DNA from 2 places in the Ewingella sp. S1.OA.A_B6 genome. Region 1 is predicted to be linked to the other one. Evidence: predicted binding sites of a transcription regulator. Region 1 holds the regulator's gene; the other holds the start of a gene.
What was found. Region 1 encodes PurR, which represses purine synthesis genes. Its sites were predicted from a motif close to CANGCAAACGTTTGCNTG; they were not measured.

Region 1 (5,563 bases):
ATGCCAACTTCGATCACAGCTTTTTGATGGCGGCGGCGGAACGCGCTGGACTAAAACGCAACCCGTTCCACCCCTTTGCCACTTTTGATACAGCGGCACTAAGCGGGTTAGTACTCGGTCAGACCGTACTGGCTAAAGCCTGTATTAGTGCGGGCATGGTCTTCGACAGCAGCCAGGCACATTCGGCGTTGTATGATACCGAACAGACCGCGGAACTATTTTGTGAGCTGGTGAACCGCTGGAAGCGCCTTGGTGGCTGGCCGTTGCCTGTCAACGTAGACGACGAAGAGAGCCAAACTGCCGACAGCGAAGAGTAGTTATTGGCTGGAAACAGAAAATTTCTTAAAAAAAAGAGCGTCTCGTCATGAGCCGCTCTTTTTATTGCTTCCTGGCACCTGCGGGCAGATTTTATTCTGGCTGCGGCTCTTCAGAAGATTTGTACTTCTCTGCCGTTTCCTTGATCAGCGTCTGCAACTCACCGCGCTGATACATTTCAATCACGATGTCGCAACCACCGACCAGTTCACCATCCACCCACAATTGCGGGAAGGTTGGCCAGTTGGCGTACTTAGGCATTTCCGCGCGAATATCCGGGTTTTGCAAGATATCAACGTAAGCAAAACGTTCGCCACAGGCAGAAAGCGCCTGAACGGCCTGAGCCGAAAAACCGCAGCTTGGCAGCTTGGGTGAGCCTTTCATGTAAAGAAGAATTGGGTTTTCGGAAACCTGCTTCTGAATTTTTTCTATGGTAGTCGTGGTCATTTATTGCTTCCTCAAGCCAAAACTGGCTGTCACGGTCATTACTCATTGATGCGCTGGGCGCTGTCTGGAAATGTGCGCCATTTGTCGCTTAACATTTGTCACCTAACGTCTATTGTAACGATGGAGAGCTTTGGATAAAAACGCCATTTTTTACAGGGTCTTTTAATCGATATCGTTTTAACTGTTTTGTTTCGTCACTTTTTTATAAAAGTGCCTAGCGGCTCGCAATAATAAACATTCATTCAGAATAACATTTTTGACCGTTGAGTTTAACTCTCTTATGACAGAGTGAGTCTGATCAGAGTACATCTTCAACGCTCTGAAATAAGATGGTTTTTAGAACTAAAGATGCCTATTTTTACAGCATTTAAAATGCTATTAACTTTTTCTCACAATATGATCTAAAATCGAAGCAATTCGTGCTGTTTTATCGGGTTCTTTTAGGTAATACTCTGACATCTCTGATGTTTAACCTTGGGCCAATATTGGTAACGACGCCATGCGTTTATTGTTTACGCTTTCTGTGCTGCTCTTTACCCAGCTATTTCTAAATCTGGCGTATGCATCGCCACATACTAATGTTGCCGCTGAACAACGAAAAAGCCATGTCAGTCAGGCCAAGCCTGACGATCGACGAAAGCGCAAAGCCGTTGCCCGAAGCAGCAAAAAGTCCAAGTCAGAGCCGGTAGTAAAAGAAAAGAAAGCAAAAGTTAAAGAAGCGAAAAAAATCACCAGCACCAAACTCGTTCGCCATCAGCGCTCGGTAAATAAAAACGTCAAAACGACGAAGAATGAAGTAATAGCGAAGAAAGGAAGCCGAACGATAGCAAAAAATGAGACCAGTAAAAAAGCCTATGGTCGCCATCGAAAAACCAAGGGCTTACTCGCGAAAGAGAGTAAACCAATCGCATTAAGCGCTGCACATAAAAAAAGATATCAACATGCGCAACAGACTGCGATGACCAAGCTGATGCATCAGGTCGGCAAACCCTATCGCTGGGGTGGAACCTCACCGAATACCGGTTTCGATTGCAGTGGTTTAGTGTATTACGCGTACAAAGATCTGATTCGTATCAAAATGCCTCGTACTGCCAACGAAATGTACCATCTTCGTGATGCGGCACCGGTCAAACGTGGCGAGCTGGAAAGTGGCGATTTAGTCTTCTTTAGAATTAATAATCGCGGTGCGGCAGATCACGTAGGTGTTTATGTTGGCAACGGTAAATTCATTCAGTCTCCGCGTACAGGTGAAGAGATCAAAATCACCTCACTGGGCCAAGATTACTGGCAAAATCACTACGTAGGAGCGCGTCGGGTTATGACGCCTAAAACGATTCGTTAAGTCAGTGGTTACGCTAATCAGCGATGAATAGCATTTAACGAAACGTTTATGAAACTTCAGACTGCAAAATAAAAGGGCGTTTCCTGTAACAGGAATCGCCCTTTTATTTTGTTTTTCACTCACCACGTATAAAGTGCAACTACTTCAGTTCATTACTGCTGTAAAACTGAAAGCAACAATCACTGCCAGTGCGCCGACCACAGTAATGAGAGCAAATTTCAAATTGGTATCCATTAAAACCCCTTTCGGATCAAATGTGGCTTTATCATAAGCCATACAGTTTGTGTGCCAACGCATTTTCTCACAGTTTTGTTTTAAAATCTCGTGATCATCCTCCAGGTTATAAAGACTTTTTACTTCCCCTTTAGTCAGATATAAGAGAAAATTAGCGGTTACCACGCTGCGTGCGGGTAGATTCATTCCGATGCTCTTTTCAGACGGTTGTACTTCTCTGAAAAACCCACCAAAGATTTGACTGCTCATCCACACTTCAGCAGTCAAATCCACGCAGGCAAACGATTAACATAATGCTAACGTGCTGAAGCACGTTAGACAGGAGTCATTCTTTTCATGGCAACGATAAAAGATGTCGCAAAACGGGCTGGCGTTTCCACCACAACCGTGTCGCACGTCATCAATAAAACACGTTTCGTCGCCGAAGAAACTAAAGCCGCCGTGCAGGTTGCGATTAAAGAACTGCACTATTCACCCAGCGCGGTGGCGCGTAGCCTCAAGGTCAACAACACTAAATCCATCGGTTTGCTCGCGACATCCAGCGAAGCACCCTATTTTGCCGAAGTGATCGAAGCGGTTGAGAACAGTTGCTATGCCAAAGGCTACACGCTGATTTTGTGTAACTCGCACAACAATCTCGATAAGCAGCAGGCGTATCTGTCGATGCTGGCACAAAAGCGTGTGGATGGTCTGTTGGTGATGTGCGCAGAGTATCCTGATGCCCTGCTCGACATGCTCGAAGAGTACCGTTCGATTCCGATGGTCGTGATGGACTGGGGCGAAGCGCGCAAAAACTTTACCGACAGCATTATTGATAATGCCTTTGCAGGCGGTTATATGGCCGGGCGCTATCTGATTGAGCGCGGCCATCGTGATATTGGCGTGATCCCAGGACAACTGGCCCGTAACACCGGTGGTGGCCGTTTCCAGGGCTTCGTTAAAGCACTGAACGAGGCCAATATTCCGCTACGTGAAGAGTGGGTGGTTCAGGGCGACTTTGAGCCGGAGTCCGGCTACCAGGCAATGCACAAAATTCTGATGCAGAAGCAGCGTCCGACGGCAGTATTCTGCGGGGGGGACGTCATGGCTATGGGTGCTATTTGCGCTGCCGATGAAATGGGCCTGCGGGTGCCCCAGGATATTTCTGTGATCGGGTATGATAACGTGCGCAATGCCCGCTATTTTTCTCCCGCACTCACCACTATCCATCAGCCAAAAGAGCGTCTGGGCGAGATGGCATTTACGATGCTGCTGGATCGCATTATCAGCAAGCGTGAAGAGTCGCAAACCATCGAAGTTCATCCAAAACTGATTGAGCGTCGCTCAGTAGCCGATGGACCTTACCGCGATTATCGCCGTTAGTTCCGATCATTTCGGCTCTTCCAACCCGTAACACCTGCACTTTTGCAGGTGTTTTTAATTGCGCAACCACTCCTGATTGAGGGTTGCCGTATCGCCCAGGTAATCCAGAAGCCATGCAAGAGATGGAGACTGATTACTTTGGTCCCAGGTCAGGCAACAGGCACTCTCAGGAAAAGCGGTTGCCAGCGTCAACACGCTGAGTTTCTGTTGCACTATCCATGTTTCAACCAGATGCACAGGCATCATACCCACACACAGACCTTCACGCAGGCAGTCCATGGCGCAGGTCCAGTCGGGAACCACTAAGCGGCGCTGATTATCCAGCGTCCAGGTATCCCGCTTAGGTAGGTTCCGCGAGGTGTCTTCAATGCACAGAGCCGGATAAGCGCGGAGTTGCTCGTCAATAAGTGGCGCTGTCAATGCCGCCAGAGGATGACCCGGGCTGACGACACAGTGCCAGTCCATAAAACCCATATCCCGAAAGCTGAAACGTCCGCCGGTGGGGACGGCGCGCGTTGCACCGATGGCCACATCCGCACGCCCATCCACCAAGGCATCCCACACGCCGTTAAACACTTCTGAGTGGATAATCAACTCGGTATCGGGAAAGGTTCGATAGAAATCAGTAATAAGACGCCTTAATCGGTCCGGTTTGACAATGCGGTCTACCGCGACATTTAGCTGCCCTCGCCAACCATTGGCAACTTGTTGGCATTGACGCCGCGTGGCTATCATTTTTTTGATAAGCAGGCGCGCCTCTTCAACGAAAACTTGACCTGCGGCAGTCAGTTCCACATCGCGATGACGCCTTTCAAACAGCGGCACGGCCAGCCACTGCTCCAATTGACGAACGGTATAGCTGACAGCAGAAGGCACTCGGTGCAGCTCTTGTGCCGCAGCGCTAAAACTTCCTGTACGCGCCACTGCATCGACCACTTCCAGTGAATATTCTGACCACATACTCTCCCGCCCCTTCTGCTTTCAATTTTTTTGATACAAGAGCGCAAATATTAACGTTTCACAAGGGGCAAGCCAACCTATTACACTGCGCGCCTGAGACTTCCTGCACGTTGTGCCGCTACTGATTTATTTTCGCGTAACAAACATCGCATAAAAAAGAGAAATTCATGAAACCCTCCTTCGGATTTATGCTCTACCTCGCCGGGTTGAGTATGTTGGGCTTTTTAGCCACAGATATGTACCTTCCAGCTTTCAGCACCATGCAAACCACGCTGGTCACCACGCCCGGACTAATCAGTGCCAGCCTAAGTATTTTTCTTGGTGGCTTTGCCATCGGTCAACTGCTGTGGGGGCCGCTGTCTGACAAACTCGGGCGCAGACCTGTGCTTATCGCTGGCCTGACGCTTTTCGCGCTCGGTTGTCTGGGAATGATATGGGTGGAAAATATCTATCTGCTGCTGGCACTGCGCTTTCTGCAGGCTATTGGCGTGTGTGCAGCAGCCGTAAGCTGGCAAGCACTGGTTATTGACCGCTACTCTGCCGACGTCGCCAAACGTACTTTTGCGACCATTATGCCGTTGGTCGCATTATCCCCTGCCCTTGCACCCCTTATCGGCGCATGGGTATTGAACCACTTTGACTGGGAAGCCATTTTCGCCCTGCTGCTGGCCATTGGTGTTCTGCTGTTAATTTTCTCTTTCCGCATTCGCGAAACTCAAAAATCTGCCGTTGGCCAAAAGGCCGACCGGATCAGCTTTTTCAAACTTTTAGCTTCATACGTGTTCAGCGGTAACGTACTTATTTATGCTGCTTGCTCGGCAGGATTTTTCGCCTGGCTGACCGGTTCGCCCTTTATTCTCAGCGACATGGGATATACACCAGGCATTATCGGCCTGAGTTATG
Region 2 (5,563 bases), on a different contig from region 1:
AACTGAAATCCGCCAACGCAGAAAAAGTCTTACCCCCGAACAACAATCCCATTTTTCGCATCAGGCCGCTCAACGCGTTGCCTCACACCCGCGCATTAATGTAGCCTCAACGATCGCAGTGTTTCTCTCTTTTGATGGCGAACTCGATACCGCACCGCTGGCCTTACGTCTGTGGCAGGACGGCAAGCAGCTTTGTCTGCCGGTATTACATCCTTTCAGCCCCGGTAATCTACTGTTTCTCCGCTACACGCCAGAAACGCGGCTCATCCGCAACCGGCTGAAGATACTCGAGCCGCAGTTAGACGTCACACAGGTCGTCCCACTTTCGCAACTGGATATTATTCTGACGCCGCTGGTGGCTTTTGATCAGCATGGCCAACGCTTGGGCATGGGCGGCGGCTTCTATGACCGCACGCTTGAGCACTGGCAGCATGGCGGACCCTATCCAATTGGACTGGCGCATGATTGTCAGCAGGTCAGTGACTTACCGGTGGAGAAGTGGGACGTGCCTCTGCCCGAGGTTATTACCCCTGGCAGAGTGTGGAAGTGGTGAATAAAGACCAGCAAAAAGGCGCCCGCAGGCGCCTTGAAAAAATCTATCGATGTTGATGTTCTATAAATCCTTCGAGTGGCAGCCAACGCCGCTATAGCTCGAAGTATGACCAGCATATTAGTACAGAAGACGTGCGCGGATGGTTCCCGGTATTGCCTTCATCAATTGCAGTGCGTCGGTCAGTGTAGCAACGTCTGTCTCGGCGTCGATGACCACATAACCAATTTGTGGGCTGGTCTGCAGATACTGGGCGGAGATATTGATGCCCTTCTCGGCGAAAATCTGGTTGATGCTGGTCAGCACGCCTGGGCGGTTTTCGTGAATATGCAGCAGACGGCTGGCGCTGGCGCCATGCGCTGGCAGCGACGCTTCCGGGAAGTTAACCGCTGACAATGTTGAACCGTTGTCAGAGTACTTCGCCAGTTTGCCTGCCACTTCCAGACCGATCCCTTCCTGCGCTTCCATAGTGGAACCACCGATATGCGGCGTCAGGATCACGTTATCAAACTCGCACAACGGCGACAGGAACGGGTCGCTATTGGTGGCCGGTTCCTCAGGGAATACGTCGATAGCCGCGCCGGAAATATGCTTGCTGCGCAGCGCATCGCACAGAGCAGGAATATCAATCACCGTGCCGCGCGAGGCGTTAATCAGCAATGCGCCAGGCTTCATCTGCGCTAACTGGTCAGCGCCAATCATGTCTTTGGTATTTGCCGTTTCAGGTACGTGCAGCGTGATCACATCGCTGGTTTTCAGCAGTTCATTCAAACTCGCAATCGGCTGCGCATTGCCGAGCGGCAACTTGCTTTCAATGTCGTAGTAGAACACCTGCATGCCCAGGCCTTCCGCCAGAATACCGAGCTGTGTACCGATATGGCCGTAGCCAATGATCCCAAGACGTTTGCCACGTGCTTCGAACGAGCCAACCGCCAGTTTATGCCACACGCCACGGTGGGCTTTGGCGTTGGCTGAGGGAATGCCACGTATCATCAGCAACATTTCGCCGAGCACCATTTCGGCCACGGAACGGGTATTGGAGAACGGCGCATTGAATACCGGGATCCCGCGGCGGGTAGCGGAATCCAGAGCAACCTGGTTAGTACCGATACAGAAACAACCCACGGCAATCAACTTTTCAGCCACGGCAAAAACATCTTCAGTCAACTGGGTACGCGATCGGAGTCCAACAAAGTGTGCATCACGAATCGATTCTTTCAGCGATTCGACATCCAAAGCACCTTTGTGAAATTCAATATTGGTGTAACCCGCTGCGCGGAGTGAATCAACCGCACTTTGGTGGACGCCTTCCACTAACAAAAATTTAATCTTGTCTTTCTCGAGTGATACTTTTGCCATTTCCCGACCCTATTTTTCTGACTGACGATGTTTGCGACCGACGATTTATTACTTCTGACGTGGCGACCTTAAGGCTGTAACACAGCCAACATAACAAAAAATTCGCCATCATCAATACAAACGATTGCCTGTTGCCCAGCAGAAGGCACAGCCAGCGCAGGGCTTTTTAGAATTTAATGCTGGGTAAGAAAAACGGGGCCGGATGATACCGAGGTATGAAAGAGAAACGTGACATAAGTCACCAAATTTAGGCTTTTGAAGAAAAGATGATTCAACCGGAAAATTATCATATTCATAACATTGAGTTATAACCGCATACAGACTGGCTGCGTCAGAAACCACGCAGCCAGATCTTCTGCTTATCAAGTATCAGGCTAAAAACCGCCTGGGCATCAATTATTTCAAAGTGACGGTTTTTACGCCTTCAGCAGTGCCCACCAGCGCGACATCTGCGCCGCGATTGGCGAAAAGACCCACCGTCACCACGCCGGCAATGCCGTTAATCTTATTTTCCAGTGCGATGGCGTCGAGGATGGACAGATTATGCACATCCAGAATGATGTTGCCGTTGTCGGTCAGCACATTCTGGCGATACTCCGGCAGGCCACCGAGCTTAACCAACTCACGCGCCACGTAAGAGCGCGCCATCGGGATCACTTCCACCGGCAGCGGAAATTTACCCAACACGTCTACCTGCTTGGAGGCGTCGATAATACAGATGAATTTCTTGCTAATGGCTGCAATGATTTTTTCGCGGGTCAGCGCGGCACCGCCGCCTTTTATCATCTGCATCTGTCCGTTGATTTCGTCAGCGCCATCGACATACACCTCGAGCTCGTCCACTTCATTGCTGTCAAAAACGTGAATGCCGAGGCTTTTCAGTTTGGCGGTGGATGCATCTGAACTTGATACCGCGCCTTCAATCTGATGTTTGATAGAGCCGAGTGCATCAATAAAATGAGCTGCCGTAGAGCCGGTGCCAACACCAACAATAGTGCCGGGAGTGACATAATCCAAAGCGGCCCAACCGACAGCTTTCTTTAATTCTTCCTGAGTCATCATGGCTTCTCTGCTCTGTGATCGGAGGGTTTCGTGGAAGTAACAGTGCCAGTGATTATAATGCAAGTCCTCTAAAATTGGGTCATCCGGATCCGCGCCAGATCACACTTATCATCTCATTCATCCGATCACCGTGAAGATTTTGTCCGCCACTAAAGCGGCAAATCTATGGCATAGTATTTGGATAAATCAAATCCAGGAGACAGAACTCCGATGAAACGCCCAGACTATAGAACGCTGCAAGCACTGGACGCGGTGATCCGCGAGCGCGGTTTCGAGCGCGCGGCGCAGAAACTTTGCATCACTCAATCGGCGGTATCTCAACGCATTAAGCAGCTCGAAAATTTATTCGGCCAGCCATTGCTGGTCCGTACGGTGCCGCCCCGTCCGACGGAACAGGGACAGAAGTTGCTGGCGCTGCTGCATCAGGTAGAACTGCTGGAAGAGGAGTGGCTGGGTAATGACAGCGGTACCGACAGCAATGACACGCCTCTGCTGCTGTCGCTGGCGGTCAATGCCGATAGCCTGGCAACCTGGCTGCTGCCGGCGCTGAAATCCGTATTGGTTGACTCCCCTATTCGCCTCAATTTGCAGGTAGAAGACGAAACTCGCACGCAAGAACGCCTGCGCCGTGGTGAAGTCGTTGGTGCGGTGAGTATTCAACCCCAGCCTCTGCCGAGCTGCTTGGTGGATCAACTGGGCGCGCTGGACTATTTATTCGTCGGCTCGAAACCCTTTGCCGAGCGCTATTTCCCTAATGGTGTCACCCGTAGTGCGCTGCTGAAAGCGCCCGCAGTCGCCTTTGACCATCTCGACGATATGCATCAGGCTTTCCTGCAACAGAACTTTGATCTGTCACCGGGCAGCGTACCGTGCCATATCGTTAGCTCGTCAGAAGCCTTCGTGCAGCTGGCTCGTCAGGGCACCACCTGCTGTATGATCCCTCATCTGCAAATTGAAAGAGAACTGGAAAGCGGCGAACTGATCGACCTCACGCCGGGCCTGTTCCAGCGCCGGATGCTGTTCTGGCACCGCTTTGCGCCGGAAAGCCGCATGATGCGCAAAGTGACCGACGCATTGCTGGCGCATGGCCACAAGGTGTTGCGTCAGGACTGATTTACCGCAATAACCGTCCGGCAGGATGGAAGCATTTCACCGACTCTTCTCACGGAGCAGATCGATAAAGGCTCTCAGGCTCGCTGGCACATGTCGGTTACCGGAGAAATAAAGAAACAGCCCCGGGATCACGGGGCACCAATCTTCAAGCACCGCCACCAGACGTCCTTCATTAAGCGCAGTATGCACATAAGTTTCTGGCAAATAAGCAATACCCAGTCCGTCTGAAGCCGCTTCCAACATCAGTTGGGTATTATCCAGCGTCAGTATCCCCGGCACATCGATAGCCACTTCATGCCCATGATAGCGAAATTCCCACCGGTAGCGTTTACCACTTGGCAGCCGTTGTCTTAAACACTGATGGGTGGCCAGCTCGTCAGGCGTTTCAGGTGCCGGGTGAGTCGCCAGATAGCCAGGGGAAGCCACAGCGAGAAACCGCATATCCGCGCTCATCCGGATCGCTATCATATCCTGCGGCACTGCCTCCCCCAGCCTTATACCCGCATCAAATCCCTGTTCGACGATATCCACCAGCCGCCCTTCAGCCACGAGATCAAGTGACACGTCGGGGTAACGCACCATAAATTCGGGCACGATATTACGCAACAGCAAACGGATAGCCCCTTCGCTGCCGTTGATGCGTAATTCCCCCATCGGTCGTCCCTGCTCTCCGGCAACATCTCCGATCACCGCATCAAGATCACCCATCAGAGGAGCAAGGCGTTTCAGAAAACGATCCCCTGCCTCGGTGAGCGACACGCTACGCGTAGTCCGGTGAAGCAGTCTCGCATTCAGGCGATCCTCAAGCCCACGCACCGTGTGGCTGAGCGTGGATCGGGTCACTCCCAGCAGATCGGCCGCACGTCGAAAACTTCGGTGCTCGGCTACGGCCATGAATGCTCTTAATTCAGCAAAGGTAGGTTTATTCATTGGTGTTTTATTTTCATCTATTCATGCAGTTTACTGGGTATTAACGCAACAATAACATTGACCTATCCTCAATGCCGGACATTTAACTTATTTGATGATGGGTAACATGACAAAAACATGGTTTATTACGGGCACATCCACCGGTCTTGGCCGCATTCTCACCGAACGATTACTGGAACATGGTGACCGGGTGGTAGCTACGCTGCGCAAACCAGGCGCGCTGGATCAGCTGCTTAGAAAATACGGCGATCATTTGCATGTCATCATGCTCGACGTGACCGATACTCAGGCAATCAGAACGGCCTTAGCGAAAGCTTTCTCCCGCATGGAACGCATTGATATTGTGGTAAACAATGCAGGGTACGGCCTGTTCGGCGCCGGTGAAGAAGCCAGCGACGAGCAAATTGAGAGGCAAATCGCGACGAACCTAGTGGGGTCGATTCAGCTTATTCGCGCCGCGTTACCCCATCTTCGTGCGCAGGGTGGTGGGCGAATTGTGCAGGTTTCATCAGAGGGTGGGCAGATCGCCTATCCAAACTTCAGCCTTTA

Region 2: serA (phosphoglycerate dehydrogenase) is a predicted target of PurR. The motif match lies at 2,023-2,040, and genes of this name have one in related genera.

Annotation. Positions count from the first base shown of each region.
Region 1 is NZ_JBLJFK010000001.1:765,731-771,293, reverse strand. Features, by position in the region: gene rnt (ribonuclease T) at 1-317, shown strand, start outside; gene ACMV8I_RS03785 (Grx4 family monothiol glutaredoxin) at 409-762, opposite strand; gene ACMV8I_RS03780 (C40 family peptidase) at 1,262-2,104, shown strand; gene cydH (cytochrome bd-I oxidase subunit CydH) at 2,249-2,587, opposite strand; gene purR (HTH-type transcriptional repressor PurR) at 2,675-3,700, shown strand; gene punR (DNA-binding transcriptional activator PunR) at 3,755-4,660, opposite strand; gene punC (purine nucleoside transporter PunC) at 4,828-5,563, shown strand, end outside.
Region 2 is NZ_JBLJFK010000006.1:163,429-168,991, forward strand. Features, by position in the region: gene ACMV8I_RS14095 (5-formyltetrahydrofolate cyclo-ligase) at 1-553, shown strand, start outside; gene serA (phosphoglycerate dehydrogenase) at 671-1,909, opposite strand; gene rpiA (ribose-5-phosphate isomerase RpiA) at 2,306-2,968, opposite strand; gene ACMV8I_RS14110 (LysR family transcriptional regulator ArgP) at 3,182-4,084, shown strand; gene ACMV8I_RS14115 (LysR family transcriptional regulator) at 4,121-5,014, opposite strand; gene ACMV8I_RS14120 (SDR family oxidoreductase) at 5,121-5,563, shown strand, end outside.